DNA from 4 places in the Rhodococcus erythropolis R138 genome. Region 2 is predicted to be linked to each of the others. Evidence: riboswitches for the same ligand, from Rfam matches in the RefSeq annotation. Region 2 holds a riboswitch; each other region holds the start of a gene.
What was found. Region 2 has a riboswitch for cobalamin ahead of H351_RS28305 (CbtB domain-containing protein). Riboswitches for the same ligand answer to the same signal wherever they lie in the genome.

Region 1 (4,454 bases), 1.3 Mb from region 2:
CCCAGAAGGGCTGCAGCAGGGAGCAGTCGAATTGCTCTGGTGCCGACGATGAAACCGGCCAGATGTGGGATCAGGAGGCCGATGAATCCGATTCCACCGGCAACGCTGACTGCCGCGCCCGCCAGTACGGAGACCGCAAGCAAGGACAACACTCGGAACCGTCGGACGTTCATACCGAGTGCTGCAGCCCCGTCGTCACCGGTCTGCAAGACGTCCATCCACCGCGAACTGAACAGAAGGGCCGTGCCGACGACGACCAGTGCGATCGTCGGGAAGATCAGCGTCGACCATCGCGCATCACCGAATCCGCCGGCAATCCAGTGCATCACCGACGTCACGTGCCGATCATCGGCCAACACCAGGATGCAAAAGGTGATGAGCGCCGAGAATATTTGGGCGAGCGCTACACCCACCAAAATGATCGCGGTCGGCTGCGGATACCGGCCGCCGATCAGCAGTGCGAGAAACAACGGGATCATCGCCCCGACGAATGCTGCGACCGGAATCGTGAAAACCCCGAGGAGGCCGGCGCCGAAACCCAGCACCGACACGAGCACCACCATGAATCCCGCACCCGACGAAACTCCGAGCAGATACGGGTCGGCAAGAGGATTCCGTGTGACAGCCTGAGCAACAGCACCCGACATCGCCAAGGAAGCACCCACGACCGCAGCCGTGAGTGCACGTGGCAGGCGGGAGTCGATCACGATCGACTCCCGCGCCGCGGTCCACCACGTTTCGAAAGTCCCTGGCGCCAAACGGGCTCCGACTATCGCCCAGACGTCACCGACGGGAATGCGAACCGATCCCAAGGAGACGGCCAACCCCAGGACGATCGCCAAGGCGACCGCCAAGCCGACAAGTAGGGCGCCGTACCCGTAACGCGTGCGGGTCACTTCGCCGCGTCAGCGCCCGGATGGAAGGCCGTCGCGATGGTCTGTGCCGAACGCACCAACCGTGAACTCTCGAACAGGTCCGCGAGAGGAACCACGACGAACCGGTTCTGCTGCACAGCAGGGGTGGTCGCCATCAACGGCTGGGCACGGAGGAAGTCGATCTTCTGCTCGGCCGTCTTGTCGCCGTAGTCGATGACCACGATCGCCTGGGGTGCACGCTCGGCAACAGCTTCCCACGATGCGTCGATGTAGGGCTTTGTCCCTTCGGCGAAGATGTTCGAGACACCGGAGTATTCCGCGACCAATTGACCGACGCCGACTCCGCCGATGGTCGTCGGAACCTGGTCACCACTGTCGTAGAAGAAGGTCGGTACCGGCGCCGCGTCCCCGACCGAAGCGCGGACGGAATCGAGACCATCGCTGATCTCCTCTGCGACCTCGCGGGCGGAATCTTCAACGCCCAGGACTCGACCGAGTTGCGTGTAGTCGTTCTCGAGCAATCCGATGTCGGGGAAACCGGTGCCACAGTATTCCGAGAAGAGGAAGGTGTTGATTCCGCGCTCGCCGAAAGCGTCTCGGGAACGGCCCTGCTTCTCGTTGAAGGCACTGGTCATTCCTCCGACCACGAAGTCCGGATCGACGTCGAGAACCTGCTCCATGCTGGGGAACGTATCGGAGAGGCTGGGAATCTTGTTGAATACATCGGCGGTCTCCGCAGTTGGCGGATTGTCGCTGTACGCCCGACCGACGATCCGGTCACCCGCACCGATTTCGATGAGCGCCTCGGTGACATGCCCGTTCAAAGACACGATGCGCTGCGGCGGCGAGTCGAAGGTCATCTCTCGATCGCAGTTGGTCACGGACACAGGCTGTGCGAAGGATTCCGCAGCAGACGCGGACTCTGATTCCTGGCCTTTGGAACAACCTGCCGAAACCAAGGCGACCGCGATGAGAACAGCGGCGGCGCGGGACGGGGAGAACTGAAGTGACACGGGGACCTCGTAAGGGCTCTGAGCCACGAATGAGAATCCGACAGACAACTCCGCCCGCACACTGATACTCGGCCAGAGCTCCTGCTGGACTTCCTTTTCGTAGACCACGACGAATGGATGTCGCACACCGCGCGGTGGGTAATCGGGCTTGCCGACGCTCGGTGACTACCGAGAATCGACCTACCGTTGCGGGTCAGCGCCGGATTCGGACCGGCTTCCCCCACACGCGTGGCTTGCAAGTGCTTCGAGCAGTATGCATGACGTTTCCGATTCAAGACCAAACGCCCACTACAGTCGATCTGGCCAGACGCCCCCACACACCGGAGTTGATACATGACACGCTGGGCCCAAACCGTCGTCGCCCGGAAATGGTGGGTACTGAGCCTCGCGGTTCTGATAGTTCTCATCAGTGGGGTGTGGGGACTCGGAGTGTTCGGCAAGCTCAGCCAGGGCGGCTTCATCGATCCGGGCAGCGACTCCGCGAAGGTTGCGGACATCATCGAAGACAATCTCGGGCCGCAGACCCCGGACATCATCGCGATCTACTCACCCACCGACGGCAAGACCCTCGACGACATCGGGCCGGCAGTAACGGCCGCCGTCGACCAGTTCAAAACGGAAGTGCCGACCGCGTCGGTGAAGTCGTATTGGGGAACGGACGCCGCGGCCAAGGCCAGTCTGCTCTCGAACGACGGATCCATGGCGGCCGTTGCGATCACGTTGGCACCGGACTCGGGCGTCACACCTGCTACTTTCGCCGATCTCTTGCCGAAGCTCGAAGTTGAAGGTGCCGAGGCACAATTCGCGGGTAATACCGTTGTCGGCGTCGCGTTCAACACCAAGCTGGAGAAAGACCTGGTGGTCGCCGAAGCCATCGCCATTCCGATCACTCTGGTGCTGCTGGTCTTCATCTTCGGCGGCATCGTCGCTGCGGCGGTTCCGGTATTCGTGGGTGTACTCAGTGTCTTGAGCGCCTTGGCGGTTCTGCGAATCCTCACGTTGATCACCGATGTGTCCTCGTTCTCGATCAACGTCGCTTCTCTTCTCGGGTTGGGACTTGCAATCGACTACGGACTGTTCGTGGTCGGTCGGTTCCGTGAAGAACTGAATTCGGGCTCGGACCCGGGAGCGGCTGCGCAGCGGACAGTTCTGACCGCGGGTCGCACCGTCATGTTCTCGGGTCTGCTGCTGATCTGCGCGTTCAGCGGCATGCTCGTTTTCCCGCAGGCCGTCATCCGGTCTTTGGGTTTCGGTGCGATCGCAGCAGTACTGAGCGCGGCGGTTCTGTCGCTGACCGCTGTGCCTGCGCTGCTTGCCATTCTGGGGCATCGCATCAACGCCCTGACGTGGCGCAAGGATGCGGCGCAACGCGGCGAGGAACGCTCGCGCAAGTTCTGGGGCCGCGTCGTCACGTGGGTGATGAAGCGTCCGGTCGCGGTCTCGGTGACGATCGTGGCCGTGCTGCTCGTGATGGCCTCGCCGCTGCTCGGTGCCCGTTTGGGAGAACTCTCGTACACCGCACTCCCGGACAACAACCCCGCTCGCGTCGCAATGGACACGTTGGTCAACGACTTCCCGCAGACCGGCAACGGCGCGACGATGATCCTTCAGGCCGAGGACGGGAACACTCTCACCCCGGCCGAAGGTGCAGCGATCGCCGAGTCCGCCGGTCAGGTCGAGGGCATCGGTCAGGCGACCGTCGTCGCGAGCACCAATCAACTCATCGCGGTTCAGGCTCTCTACAGCGAGGGCTCTACACCCCAATCACAGAGCACCGCAGTGACAGATCTGCGTGCGATCTCCGCTCCCGACGGAACAGTGCTGCTTGTCGGTGGCGGTCAAGCCATGGTCGACGACGGCAACAACGCCGTCCTGCACTGGTTGCCGGTGATGATCCTCATCATGGTCGGATCGACCTTGATCCTGTTGTTCCTCGCGTTCGGTTCGGTGGTCCTGCCCATCAAGGCGGTACTGATGGCCGCGCTGAGCCTCGCGACCACCTTCGGAGTCCTCACCTTCGTCTTCCAGGACGGTCACGGCGTCGAACTCCTCGGGGTCAGTCAAACTCCGCTGGAGGCGACGTTCGTCGTGCTCATCCTGGCGGTGGTGTTCGGATTGTCCACGGACTACGAGGTTTTCCTGATGTCCCGGATGGTCGAGGCCAAGAACGCGGGAGCGACGACGGAGGAAGCAGTCAAGTTCGGAACCGAACGCACCGGCCGCATCGTGACGGCCGCCGCCCTACTCCTGATCGTGGTGACGGGGGCATTCGCGATGTCCGGGTTGTCGGTGATGAAGTTCCTGGGCGTCGGCATGATCGTCGCGCTGATCGTCGACGCGACCATCATCCGCATGTTGCTCGTGCCCTCGCTCGTGAAGTTGATGGGCGAAGCGAACTGGTGGGCTCCGGCCTGGATGAAAAAGGTTCACGCGAAGGTCGGCATCGGCCACTGATTTCGGGCCACTGATCACGCACTAGTGGATTTCCCTGATCGGGCAGTCGTCCTCGAGGATGACTGCCCGATCAGGGAAATCGCTCCGCAGGGCGATGTTCTCCGAAGCTGAT
Region 2 (4,454 bases):
AAGCTCGCGCACGGCAACATTCGTGAGCTGACCGAGAACAGCGTGATCCTCGAAGACGGTACGGAATTGCCTGCCGACGTGGTGGTCTACGCGACCGGCTACGGCTCGATGAACGGCTGGGTGGCGGATCTGATCGGTCAGGACACCGCCGACAAGGTCGGCAAGGTGTGGGGCCTGGGGTCGAACACCACCAAGGATCCGGGACCGTGGGAAGGCGAGCAGCGCAACATGTGGAAGCCGACGCAGCAGGAAGCGCTGTGGTTCCACGGAGGCAATCTGCACCAGTCGCGCCACTACTCGCTGTACTTGGCGTTGCAGTTGAAGGCGCGTTACGAGGGCATCCCGACGCCGGTGTACGGACTGCAGGAAGTGCATCACCTGAGCTGAAATAGAACTGCTGTGCGCCTTTATTAACCGCCCGCGGTTAATAAAGGCGCACAGCAGGTTCAGCGAAGGGCGTACTTCTTTGCTACTTCGGTGTTCTTGGTCGCGCGCTCGGTGAGGAAGGCGAATGCCAACCCGAGTACGAGCCAGAGCGTCGCCTGCGTAGCGAGCGAGGAAAGTCGGAACTCCCACAGCAGAGTTGCCGGGAAGTCCTCGCCCACCTCGTTGATGCCGGGAAGCGAGACGTAACCGATCGTGGCGATCACCAGGAACGCAGCCACCGGAGCAGCGATGCGCACGCTGAGGAACTCGTGCCCGGAAACTGCCTTTGCCGCCGCTGCTGCCGCGGTGACGGACAGTAGCCCGAGAATCACGGCGGCCAGCCACAGCAGTGTGCGCTGGTTGATGGTGTCGGGATCTCCGACGGCCGGCGGATTGGCCGGGTACTTGAAGAAGGGCACGGCCTCGATGGCCAGCCAACCACCGACGGCGATGGTGATCGCCAACAACGGCCCGGACATTCCGGTGAGTCGTCGAGCGTAATTGGCAACGACCGAGAAGATCGCCCCGAGTGCCAGTCCGGCCAGCGCTGTGGCCAGGAACAGCCCGGCGCGCTGCCCGTCGCGGCTCACCAGTGGTTCTTCTTCGTCACCGTGCGAATGCCCAGCGGCTTCGCCGGCAACCTCACCGGTGGCGCTGTTGGCTTCTTCGATCGCAATGGCGGCATTGACGTGCGGTTCACCCAGCACGAATGCAACTCCGCCGGCAAGGATGCCTGCGATCAAACCAGCCAACAAACCACGAATGAGAAGCTTCGTGAAATTGTCGACTAGTGGCACGGCAGGCCCATCAAGTGTCGACCGTCGTGCATCAATTCATGCATGTACATGCCGGTGCGAGAGATAGCGCCCTGGTCGAATCCGACCAGGTAGAGAGCGAGCATCGCGAACAGAACTACTGCAGCGGCGAGGAAAGCAAGACGAGTCGAATCGATCGACGTATCGGGAGAATAGGCGAGAGCCATCGAAGCCTCCTGGGATTTTCGCGTCCCCTAGGTCCATGCGATGGCCGAAGTGTCTGGCTGTCGAAATAGTCGTGCCGAAAAAGGCACTTCACCTCGAATTACAGTGGCGCGACCGCTCCGGGCTTTCACCGGATTCCTGTCGGACCATCGCGTTTACATGCGAACTTTTGCACTACTGCCCGCACCGTGTCAACGCGTGAAGCCGAGATGACCGTCGATTGTGCCCGCCAAGGCGGGCACAATCGTTCGAGATCAGCTCTTTGCGGCGACGTCCAGGACAACTTCGAACTCGAGCAACGACGCACCCGAAGCGACGGGCTTCGCACGCTCGCCGGAATGGGCTTCGCGGGCAGGGCCGTCACGCCAATCGGCGAACGCCTGCTCGGACTCCCACTGCGTCACCACGAAGTAACGGCTCTCACCTGCGGTGGGGCGGAGGAGTTGGAATCCGAGAAAGCCCGGGGAGTTCTCGACTGCATGAGCGCGTGCTGCGAAGCGCTTCTCCAGTTCGGGGCCGGCGCCCTCGGGGACCTCGATTGCATTGATCTTCACGACTGCCATGCAAGCGACATTACCCGCGCACCTTCACCGCGTACCGTGACACTCGTGTTGCATGACGAAGGTGGAACAGGACAACCGATTCTGTTGTTGCACGGCCTCATGGGCAGCTCGAGGACGTGGCGACGCCAGGTGCCGTGGATCCGCGAGTTCGGCCACGTCTACACGTTCGACGCCGCCGGTCACGGCCGGCCCGCGCCGTCAGAGCTGACCACCGAGGCATTCGTCGACGACCTGGCATCTGCCGTTGCGTCCATCGAGGAGCCGATGATCGTGATCGGCCATTCGATGGGGGCTCTGCACGCGTGGTGCTTCGCCGCATCGCATCCCGAAAAGGTTTGTGCACTGGTCCTCGAAGACATGGCTCCGGATTTTCGCGGACGCACCGCCGCGGATTGGGCTCAGATGATCTCGGCGTGGCCGCAGCCGTTTGCTTCCGAGGACGCGATGAAGGAATTCTTCGGGCCCGTCGCCGGCCAGTACTTTCTCGACTCTTTCGACCGCCGCGACGACGGGTGGTACCTGCACGGCGAGGTGTCGACCTTCCGCGACATCTCGGAGGAGTGGGGCACGAGGCATTTCTGGGATCAGTGGAAGGCGATCGACGTGCCGACCTTGCTGATCGAGGGAGAGTTCACCATCACCCCCGAGGGACAGATGCGAGAGATGGCCGAGAGGCCGGGAACTCGGTACGTACGTATTGCCGATGCAGGCCACCTGGTTCACGACGATCAACCGCAGCGCTATCGCGAAGTGGTGACGGAATTCCTTCAGACGGTGAGCTGACTGCGGATCGACGCGCCCACCTGCTCCAGTTCGACGGCTCGCCTGGCCAGGAGTCCGGCAGCGAACTTCGCCTTGTCGCCGCGATGGCGGGGGACGACGTGGAGGTGCGAGTGGAACACGGTTTGGCCCGCGGCACGCCCGTCGTTGACCAGAAAGTTGACTCCGTCAGCGGCGATGTCGCAGCGGCGTAGAGCTCCGGCGATGAGCGTGCCGACGCGGAACATCTCTGCGCCCTCGTGGCTTTCGAGAGCATCGAGGTTTTCTGCATGACGCTTGGGGACCACCAGGGTGTGCCCGCGACTCACCGGTCGGGCGTCGAGAAATGCAAGAGTCGTCTCGCTCTCGTGGACGAGAATCGCCGGCTCGGTCAGCGCGACGATCTTGCAGAAGACACAGGTATCGGTGCTCATGCCTACAGAATGTAGTCCGAATCAGATCCGACCCGGGACTACAGCAGGCGCAGCTGACGTGCCTTCGTGATCGCTTCGTTTCGATTGTGTGCGTCGAGCTTCTTGTAGAGAGTGCGCAGTTGAGTCTTGACGGTGTTGACGGACACGTACAGTTTGTCGGCCATCGCGGCCGACCCCATGCCGAGCGCCAGGAGTGAGAGGACCTTCTGTTCGCGTTCGGTCAGCTCCACGATACGTACGGATCCCGGAAATGATTCCGCAGGAGCACTTTTCGAGAACTCGGCGAGTGCACGCGATTTTGTTACTGCCATCGATTCGAGTTTCTCGACGTCCGCCGATCCGATGGTCGCGAACGGACGCAGAAGTCCGGTTTGGTCCGCGATACTGCACGCTCTGGACCACTCCTGAGAGGCGAGTCGAGGCTCACCCAGCTCGGAGTGTGCAACCGCTTGCACCAGAAGCGATTCCATCTGTGCCCGCGGATAGGATTCGCCAGACCAGTCGAACTGATGACACAGCGCCACAGCGGCCTCGTTCTGGCCGATTCGCTGACGTAAACGCGCCACCGACGCGAGCGTCCACGGGTTGGCTGCAGGATCGGCAATTTCCTTGGCCAGAGCCGTCGCCTTGTTTCCCTCGCCGAGTGCGAGCAGGAGATCGATTTCTGCGGATTGCAGCAGAGGAAGCGCGAAAGACGTGGCCGTGTACTGCTTGGAATGCACTCCAATCGCGTTGTGGAGCAAGGGCAGAGCGGAAGATGCACTGCTCTGAGTCAGGGCGAATTGGCTGTGCGCATAGACGACGAACGCCCATAGCTCCTCGGTGTCGGACGGAACGCCGAGGTCGGTCAGTGCGATACGTGCGTCACCGAAGTCGAGTGTGTCGAGAGCGGCGAGAGCCCGTGCCGTCAAGCCGGCGATCTTGACTACAGGTTCGAGCCAACCCCCGGGGTCAGGATGCTTCTGTTCGAGTTCGAACCAGTGTCTGGCCTGCCGCGGCTCACCTGCCAAAGCCCAATTCAGGGCGGCACTACCCGCAGAGTTGCGAGCGATGAAGTCGACTCCGTGAGACAGGGCGCCGTGGTATGCCATTCGAGCCTTGATCGTGGATTCGGTGAACCTGCCGCTCAATTGAAAATTGATCGCCCATTGAAGTCGCATCAGGGGGAGTTGTGCGCTGACCGCTTCCGGATTGTTTTCCAGCGCACTGCGGCTGAGGTGAGACAGCCGCCTGGTGGTCTCTGCCGAGAGCCCGTATTCACCGGCCATCCTGAGCATGATCGATTGAACGCA
Region 3 (4,454 bases), 2.1 Mb from region 2:
CGACCTGGGGCATCATGTCCCTGATCAGCCGCAACTTCGCCATGCTCCATGAACGCGAAGAGCAGGAGCAGCGGGCAATCATGGAGGAGCGCACGAGGATGGCGCGCGATCTGCACGACATCCTCGGGCACTCGCTGACCGTCATCACGATCAAAGCCGAACTGGCCAATCGCCTACTCGATGTCGATATCGAACGTGCGCGCAACGAACTCGACGACCTCGAAAGACTTTCGCGTGACGCGTTGGCAGACGTGCGCTCGGCCGTCGAAGGATTTCGTGGGATTTCTCTTCCCGTCGAGATAGCCCGAGCACGAGAGGCATTGCGTGCGGCTGGTATCGAGGACGAGGTGCCGAGCAGTACCGACATGGTTCCCACGCGTCTTCGCGAACTCTTTGCATGGACGATCCGTGAGGGCGTCACCAACGTCGTTCGACACAGCGGTGCGACCCACTGCCGGATCACGGTCGACGAAAATAGTGCGTCGGTCGTCGACGACGGGCAAGGGGCCGGGTCGACGTCTTCCGGCAACGGTCTGATCGGATTGCGCGAGCGCGCCGGAGCGTCGGGCGCACGAGTGATCATCACTCATCCCCAGCCGCAGGGGTTTGCACTTCAGGTAGTCGAACAGGAGACAGAGTGAACAGCCAGGGCGATCGAGCAACCATACGGCTGCTCTTGGCGGACGACCAGGCGCTCGTGCGAGGAGCGTTGGCCGCACTACTCGATCTGGAATCCGACCTCTCCGTGGTGGCCGAGGTCGGTCGCGGCGACGAGGTTGTGGCCGCCGTTCTCGAACACCACCCGGATGTCGCGCTTCTGGACGTCGAGATGCCCGGCATGGACGGAATCGCCGCGACGGCGGCCCTTCGCGAGGCAGCACCCGACACCCGAGTCCTGATCGTCACCACGTTCGGACGTCCCGGATTTCTTCGCAAAGCCCTGCACGCCGGGGCCGGCGGGTTCGTCGTCAAGGACACACCCGCCAGGCAGTTGGCCGACGCAGTCAGGCGTGTCCACGCCGGACTGCGCGTCGTCGATCCCACCCTTGCGGCCGACAGCCTCGTCAGCGGCGAGTCGCCTCTGACGGAGCGTGAGACCCAAGTACTGCGCGCCGCTCATGACGGCGCACCCGTGGCAGCCATCGCAGGGGCGCTCTTCTTGTCCGCAGGGACGGTTCGAAATCATCTGTCATCCGCAATGGGTAAGACGGGTGCGTCGACGCGCGCGGAAGCCGTCAGAATCGCCGAGTCGAACGGCTGGCTCTGATCCGCGTGGCCGGAATCCACTTCCCCGGCAAATAGTTCGCGGTTCGATTCTTGACGGCGATTTGTCCAAATCACTCAAAGTAGGGACCTTCTACCCTAGGGATTTTCCCTGCAAACGACCCCCTTCGCGAGAATCCAAAACAGCTAATCGTTCGATAACTGGCTATGATGCAGTTAATTGAATCGACGGAGCCTGTGCGTAACGGGGGAAGGGACGTCTCATGTCGAACCAGTTCAACGATCGCTTGAACTCGCTGTTCGAGACTGCCGACTTTCACGTCACCAACGCGATGGTCGTTCGCGGCATGACCGAGTTCGGCTGCCGCATCTCGACGCCGTACCTGTCCCAACTGCGCACCGGCGTCCGAACCAACCCGTCACCCGAAGTGGTTGCCGCCCTCGCCCACTTCTTCAACGTCCATCCGGACTACTTCTACGCCCCGTCCGATCAAACTCCGCCCGCGATCTCGGGCGGCGAGGCGGACCTCTCTCTCCTCGAACAGCTGCACAACGTGCGCCTGCGAAACCTCACCTCTCGCGTCGTCGATCTATCGCCGTCTTCGCAGGATCTGCTTGTCGAAATGGCGGAGAATCTACGTTCCTCCGAGAATCTTCCGCGCGTACCACCGGACTCGAATTCCTACATGTCACGCGCGTAGCGCCCTTCGCCGACTCTCCTTGACTGCTCAGGGAGGGTTGGCCTTATGCTGGTCGATGCAGCTGGTTCGCCCGGCGCGGTCATGAGGAGCCCCGAAGACCGTTCCCGGCGTCGAAGCCCCGTCAGCGCAAGCTGTCGGAGTGAGAGGGAACCCGGTGAAAATCCGGGACTGTCCCGCAGCGGTAAGCAGGAACGACCGCCGTTTATGTGCACTGGGCATCCGCCTGGGAAGCGACGGCCAGTAGGTTCGATCCAACTCGATCGAGTGCCCGCGAGTCCGAAGACCTGCCGACTGTGTCGGGCACGCCGTGCCCGACGGTCCACCGCCTCGTGGAATGGGCGTGTAGATCTCCATCGGACCTCGTGTGCGGTGCGGGCAGTACTGTCCGCCGAAACTCGAGGTCTCGTGAGGTGTACCCGTCTGCCGGCAGTGGCCATCAATGCATTGGCAATCTGGAGAAACTCCGTGACAACAACATTCACTTCGACCGTGCTGGGCTCACCGCGCATCGGTCCTCATCGAGAACTCAAGCGGGCAACCGAAAGCTACTGGGCAGGGCGCATCGACGCCGACGCCCTGCAGGCTGGCGCCCGTGACCTCCGTCGGCAGGGCTTGGCCGACCTCCGTGACCTGGGCCTCGACTCCATCCCGGTCAATACCTTCTCCTTCTACGACCAGATGCTCGACACCGCAGTTCTTCTCGGCGCGCTGCCCGACCGCGTCGCGTCGGTCGCCGATCCGTTGGACCGCTACTTTGCCGCTGCCCGTGGGACGGACACCATCGCGCCACTCGAAATGACGAAGTGGTTCGACACCAACTACCACTACCTGGTGCCGGAGATTTCACCGTCCACCACGTTCGCACTCGACCCGTCCAAGGTCTTGTCCGAACTGGCAGAAGCACTTTCCGACGGCATTGCAGCCCGCCCGGTCGTCATCGGACCGGTCACCTTCCTGCTGCTCTCGAAGGCTGTCGGCACAGACGAGCCGCTGCTCTCGCGGCTCGACGAACTACTCCCCCTCTACGCGGATCTACTCGGTCGGCTCGCGAAGGCCGGTGCGAGCTGGATTCAGCTCGACGAACCCGCCCTCGTGGGCGATCGCACCGACGAGGAAATCGAAGCGGCACGCGCTGCGTACGAACAGCTTTCAGCGCTGCCTAAGCGGCCGTCGATCCTGTTGGCGTCGTACTTCGGTTCGCTGCGTGACGCGTTGCCCGCGCTTGCGTCCACCGGCGTCGAAGGATTTGCCGTCGACCTGGTGGCCGGTCAGGATTCGATCGGCTCCGTACCTGAACTCGCCCGCAAACTAATCGTCGCCGGAGTGGTCGACGGACGAAACATCTGGCGGTCCGATCTGGACTCGGCACTGAGCACTTTGGGTGCCTTGTTCGGCAGCGTGGACACGCTTGCCGTCTCCACGTCGTGCTCCCTGCTGCACGTTCCGTACACACTCGACGCTGAGTCCGATGTCGACAAGGCCCTGCGCTCGTGGCTCGCGTTCGGCACCGAGAAGGTCAAGGAAGTAGTAACTCTCGCAACCGCTCTCACACAGGGCCGAGAGTCGGTGGAGGACGAGTTCGCTCTGGCACGAGCGGCCGCGTCGACCCGCAAGGACGATCGCAGACTCAATGATGCGAGTGTTCGAGGCCGTCTGGACGCGGTGCTGAACTCGGCGACCGGTCGCGCGCCCGCCGCCGAACGTCGCGCTGCCCAGGACGAGCTGCTTTCTCTGCCGCCGCTGCCCACGACGACCATCGGTTCGTACCCGCAAACCTCGAAGATCCGCATCGCTCGCGCAGCGCTGCGCAAGGGCGAGATCGACGAAGCCGAGTACGTCAACCGTATGCGCGCCGAAATTGCCGAAGTTGTTGCGCTCCAGGAAAAGCTGGACCTGGACGTGCTTGTGCACGGTGAGCCGGAACGCAACGACATGGTCCAGTACTTCGCGGAGCAGTTGGACGGATTCTTCGCCACCGCCAACGGTTGGGTCCAGTCGTACGGCACCCGCTGCGTGCGTCCGCCGATTCTGTACGGCGACGTCTCGCGCGCGAAGCAGATGACCGTCGACTGGATCACGTACGCACAGTCCCTGACCGACAAGCCGGTCAAGGGCATGCTCACCGGACCCGTCACCATTCTGGCCTGGTCGTTCGTCCGCGACGACCAACCCCTCGCCGACTCGGCAAATCAAGTCGCACTGGCCATTCGAGACGAGACCGTCGATCTGCAGGCCGCCGGAATCGGAATCATCCAGGTCGACGAACCGGCTCTGCGAGAACTACTCCCACTGCGTGCCGAGGATCAGCGCGCCTACCTGGACTGGTCGGTCGGCGCCTTCCGGTTGGCCACCTCGGGCGTCGCGGATTCCACCGCGATCCACACGCACCTGTGCTACTCCGAGTTCGGAGCGGTGATCGGCGCCATCGCCGGCCTCGACGCGGACGTCACGTCCATCGAGGCGGCACGCTCACACATGGAGGTCCTCGACGATCTCAGTTCGGTCGGGTTCGATCTCGGCGTCGGCCCC
Region 4 (4,454 bases), 490 kb from region 2:
GGCCTTTCGTCTCCAGAGGATGACGGCAAATGCAGGCACGCCGACCAACGCGGTTACCACACCGGCCGGGAGTTCCTGCGGCGCAATGGCTGTACGTGCCACGGCGTCGACCCAGACCAGGAAGATCGAGCCGATCAGTGCGGACGCGGGCAGCAGTCGCCGATGGCTCGGACCGACGAGAGCCCGTGCCGCATGCGGGAGGACGAGGCCCACAAAGCCGATGGCGCCTGCGACGCTCACGATCACCGCCGTCATCAAAGCTGTTGCCAACAACAGGGTCACGCGCACTCGCCACACGTTCACCCCCAGCGACGACGCCGCGTCCTCGCCGAAGGCAAAGGCGTCGAGTGCGCGGGAGTGGGTCAGACAGACCACGAGGCCGACGGCGACCACCGCAGCGCAGAGCGCGACGTCGAGCCAGTCGGCGCCGCCGAGTGAGCCCAGGAGCCAGAACATCACGCCGCGAGTCTGCTCGGGATCGGCCGAGGTGATCACGATGAACGAGGTGAGCGCCGAGAACAGTTGGGTCGCGGCGACTCCGGCCAGGATCACCCGATCCGGCGTGCCGCCGGCCGCATGGGCGAGCAGCAACACAAGGGCGAAGGAGATCACCGCGCCGATGAAGGCGCCGCTCGACAAGCCGATCACCCCCGACCCCACTCCGAGGATCACGATCAGTACGGCACCGGTCGAGGCGCCGGACGAGATACCGAGGACAAAAGGATCAGCCAGTGGATTGCGAAGCAAAGACTGCATGATCGCCCCGCACAGCCCGAGACCCGCACCGCAGAGCGCGGCGAGCAGAGTACGTGGCAGACGAAGATCCCACACGATGCCGTCGCGGATAGGGGTGACGTCCGCCGCGGTACCGCCGAGATGGCCGACGACGATCGAGGCCACCTCACCGACCGACAGACCGGCCGGCCCCAACGTGATCGCCACGGCGGCCGACCCGGCCAGCGTGACAACACCGATCACCCACAGCAGGGTGACGGTCGTCGGGTTGTCACGCAGGCGAACTCTTGTCGTCATCTCACGCCGTAGACCACGTAGTCGTCGAACAGTTGCCAGACCGTTCCCGACTCTCGAAAACCTGCTTGCGCGAGCGCCGCCAACTGGAAGTCGACGGCAGTGGGCGCGGTAGCGTCGCGTCCGGCGAATCTGCGCTCACGCTCGTCGGTCAGTGGTCCGATGCCGGGAGTTGCCCGCAACTCCTCCCACCAGCTGTCCCACGCGGGAGCGCCGGCAGCAAAGGCGGAGCGTTGCGTCTGCTCGTCGTGAGCCTTCGCCCATCGACCGATGACGGGGGAGCGGCTGTCGAAGCGGAAGTGATCACCGTTGAGCAGGACTCCGTCAGGGCTCAGCAGTTCGCGGCACTGCCGGTACACCTCGACGAGCTGTTGCGGTTGTAACCAGTGCAGCGCGGTTGTCGACACTATCGCCTGCACCGGTGCAGTCACCGAAGTCGGCCAATCGGTGCTCAGCAGGTCTGCGTCGACCAGCTGCAGTCGGTCACCGAAACGAGTCGACGACTGACGGGCGACTTCCAGCAGCATCGGGTCGTAATCGATCCCCACAACGCTCGCGTGCTTGAACTTCTCGAGGATCCGGGCGCTCAGTGAGCCCGGTCCGCAGGCCAGGTCGACAACCGTGAACGGGGTGTGCGCGTACTGCAATTCGAGAACGTCGAGAATCGCGTCGAATCGCTTTTCGCGGTCGGCGATGTATGCCGCCTGCTGGTCGTCCCACTGACGCACCAGTTCACTGATCTCCGCGGACATCTAGACCACACCCAACTGGCGCAGCCCGTCGGAGAGCTGTTCGATGCCACCGACATTGCGGATCGAGGGATCCATCGTCGTTCCCTCGAGGATGATGTAACGCTTGTTCTTCACTGCGGTGAGCTTGCTGGCGACCGGGTCCGATTCGAGGAACGCGATCTTGTCTGCGGCACTGTCGCCGTCTCCGCCGCGGTCGAGATCTGCGAGCACCAGCACGGTCGGGTCTCGATCGAGCACACTCTCCCAACCGATTTCGGGCCAGTACTGTTTGTTGTCGTCGAAGGCGTTCTTCGCGCCCACCGCGTCGGTCATGATTCCCGGTGCACCGCAGCACCCGGCGAAGTACGGAGTCTTCGTGGCTGCGTACCACCACGCCAGCGTCACGTTTTCGGCTCCCAGCGACGCCGTGGCGGTGGCCGCGCGATCCTTCAAACTCTCGGTCAGCTCGACACCTTTGTCCTTGACGTCGAACAGTGTTGCCACGTCGCCGATTTCGGCGTACAAGTCGTCGAGTGTGAGGGCCTTGCTCTGCTCGGCATCCTGACCGGTGCACTCGCTGGGCGACTGGTACGTCGCGACCCCGAGGTCGGTGAACTTGGTCCGGTCGGCGATGCCTTCCGAGGTGAACGTGTAATTGAAGGTCGTGTAGACCATGTCCGGTTCGCGTTCGAGGACACTCTCGAAGGACGGGAACTCGGTGTCGAAAGCTTGAACCTGACTGCGTGCCTCACGTAATTCGGGGAGTACGTCGTCGTCGCTCATGGCGTAGCCGGCCATCCGGTCCTGCACTCCCAGTGCGAACAGCATTTCGGCCGCAGGCTGATTTACCGCGATCGCCCGTTCGATCGGTCGCTCCACCGTGACGTCTCGGCCACAGTTCTGGACTGTCACGCGCGATTGTTCGGAAGAGTTGGATTGTTGGGCAGCACTGTCGTCGGAGGAGCAGGCAACCAACGACGCGCTCAACAAGGCCGCGACGGCAGCGGCGGGTAGGCGAAGTCTGGACAGACGCATGGAATCTCGTTCTCGCAGGGGCTCGTTCGCGGAGCCCGTTACCGTGTGAACAGGCGCCTGTTGACCCCTGCTGCCAGCCGGTATTCGGACTCGAGATCGCCCCACCCGAGCGCCTTCCCAGATTTTCATCCAGTGGCGTAAGCCCGGGCGGTCACCCTCACCGCTGCGCGTCAGTTCCGGATTCACACCGGATTCCCTGACCCCCTGTGTGGAGGTCCGCTGGCACAGAGGAACTTATCACCGCAGTGCACGGCCGGTCAGGTCGGCCGGTGTACGCGATCAGATCTCGATGGCCAGGTCGTCGATGTCGGTGAGGGTTCCACCGTCGGCGAGGATGCGCTCGTAGTTCTCGCGCCGACGGAGGTCGATTTCGGTGTTGCTGATGCCGCGCTTCCAGTATCCGAATATCGCGACGTCGTCTTTGTCGAGTCCGACGGTCGACCGAAAGTGCCTACGGATTGCGCGCATCTCGTTGCGTTCACCGGCTCCCCACACGACGTAGCTCGCGGGATCGGCGAGCTCGCGTGCTCGTACCGCCAGTGGGCCGTCGGGCTCGGCGAGATCTGCGCTCACGCGGTGAAGCTCCAGGCCGGGGAGAGCGGGCAGTTCGGCGAAAGCGACCTCGTCATCTGTTGTGACCCAGCCGATTCCGGCCACGTCGGTAGGTAGCTGCTCGATGATCGAGTACAGCGCAGGTATTGCGGTGCCGTCCAGAAAAAGTGCGATCCGTCGACCGGGAACGTCGGGGACCAAGAAGTGTGGTCGCGGACCGGTGAGACCGAAGATGTCACCGATGGCCAACGCCGCTGCCCACCTCATCATCGGGCTGGTCTGTCCGTGCAGGACCACGTCGATGACGATCGATCCGGCTACAGAATCGTAGGAACGCACCGTGTACACACGCGAAGCGTCGTCGAAATTGGGCCCGAGATTCATACGTACGGTGACGTTCGGGCGTGACCAGGTCGGATCGTCGGTCGACTCCGTCAAATGAGCCGTGATCCGCAGCAGGTGGTCGCTCGGTCGCTCCATTGCTTCGACGACGGCGAGAACGTCGTTGAGTCCGCGATTGTGGTCAGCGGTTCGTAGGACGCTCGCCCGGGGAGTTGTTGTGCTCGTGGCGTCTGTATGTGTCATGGACTGTGCTCCTGGATCGGGTTTTCGAGATGCCATCAGGTTAGTGCTGCCTAAGTCGGCAAAGTTGTCCAGAAGTGACATCTGATTACCTGAATCAAACCTGCGTCGCGGACAACGCGTTTGAGCGACTTGTACTCGCGCTGCTACGGTGCCTGTGATGTCCATACGCCGCTGTACTCTCGATTCCGGCCGTGCACTGCGCACGGCCCGATTCGGCGTAGCGACATTCCGCCGGGGGCGTAAGGCGATCGACCGCCGCCCCTCTGGTCTTGTCTGGATCGAAAGAGCCTCGGCCGCACCGGCCGGATCCGTCTGACATTCGCCACTTCGGCGAGCCTTACCTCGCTGAGATTTCGCAGTGCCACACCTGTTGCAGTGCTGCGTATTTCCCGTACCTGAAGTTTCTCGCGGGTGAGTTGTGAGTGTCGGCGCCGCCGAGCCTGGATTACCAGCCAACTCGTTTTCGCGAAAGGTACACAGCAATGAATCGTTTCGAAGGTCGTCGTATTCTCGTCACCGGCG

Region 1: another riboswitch for cobalamin. It lies ahead of H351_RS22165 (ABC transporter substrate-binding protein); the one in region 2 lies ahead of H351_RS28305 (CbtB domain-containing protein).
Region 3: another riboswitch for cobalamin. It lies ahead of metE (5-methyltetrahydropteroyltriglutamate--homocysteine S-methyltransferase); the one in region 2 lies ahead of H351_RS28305 (CbtB domain-containing protein).
Region 4: another riboswitch for cobalamin. It lies ahead of H351_RS26110 (ABC transporter substrate-binding protein); the one in region 2 lies ahead of H351_RS28305 (CbtB domain-containing protein).

The regions. Positions count from the first base shown of each region.
Region 1 covers NZ_CP007255.1:4,824,660-4,829,113, forward strand. The annotation lists gene H351_RS22160 (FecCD family ABC transporter permease) at 1-896, opposite strand, end outside; gene H351_RS22165 (ABC transporter substrate-binding protein) at 893-1,888, opposite strand; cobalamin riboswitch at 2,005-2,152, opposite strand; gene H351_RS22170 (MMPL family transporter) at 2,222-4,342, shown strand.
Region 2 covers NZ_CP007255.1:6,167,152-6,171,605, reverse strand. The annotation lists gene H351_RS28315 (flavin-containing monooxygenase) at 1-387, shown strand, start outside; gene H351_RS28310 (CbtA family protein) at 447-1,223, opposite strand; gene H351_RS28305 (CbtB domain-containing protein) at 1,214-1,408, opposite strand; cobalamin riboswitch at 1,434-1,572, opposite strand; gene mhuD (mycobilin-forming heme oxygenase MhuD) at 1,661-1,969, opposite strand; gene H351_RS28295 (alpha/beta fold hydrolase) at 2,015-2,752, shown strand; gene H351_RS28290 (HIT family protein) at 2,737-3,162, opposite strand; gene H351_RS28285 (helix-turn-helix transcriptional regulator) at 3,201-4,454, opposite strand, start outside.
Region 3 covers NZ_CP007255.1:2,030,151-2,034,604, reverse strand. The annotation lists gene H351_RS09555 (sensor histidine kinase) at 1-641, shown strand, start outside; gene H351_RS09550 (response regulator transcription factor) at 638-1,267, shown strand; gene H351_RS09545 (helix-turn-helix domain-containing protein) at 1,488-1,925, shown strand; cobalamin riboswitch at 2,023-2,231, shown strand; gene metE (5-methyltetrahydropteroyltriglutamate--homocysteine S-methyltransferase) at 2,391-4,454, shown strand, end outside.
Region 4 covers NZ_CP007255.1:5,677,196-5,681,649, reverse strand. The annotation lists gene H351_RS26120 (FecCD family ABC transporter permease) at 1-1,032, opposite strand, end outside; gene H351_RS26115 (class I SAM-dependent methyltransferase) at 1,029-1,781, opposite strand; gene H351_RS26110 (ABC transporter substrate-binding protein) at 1,782-2,795, opposite strand; cobalamin riboswitch at 2,854-3,034, opposite strand; gene H351_RS26105 (siderophore-interacting protein) at 3,075-3,932, opposite strand; gene H351_RS26100 (SDR family NAD(P)-dependent oxidoreductase) at 4,415-4,454, shown strand, end outside.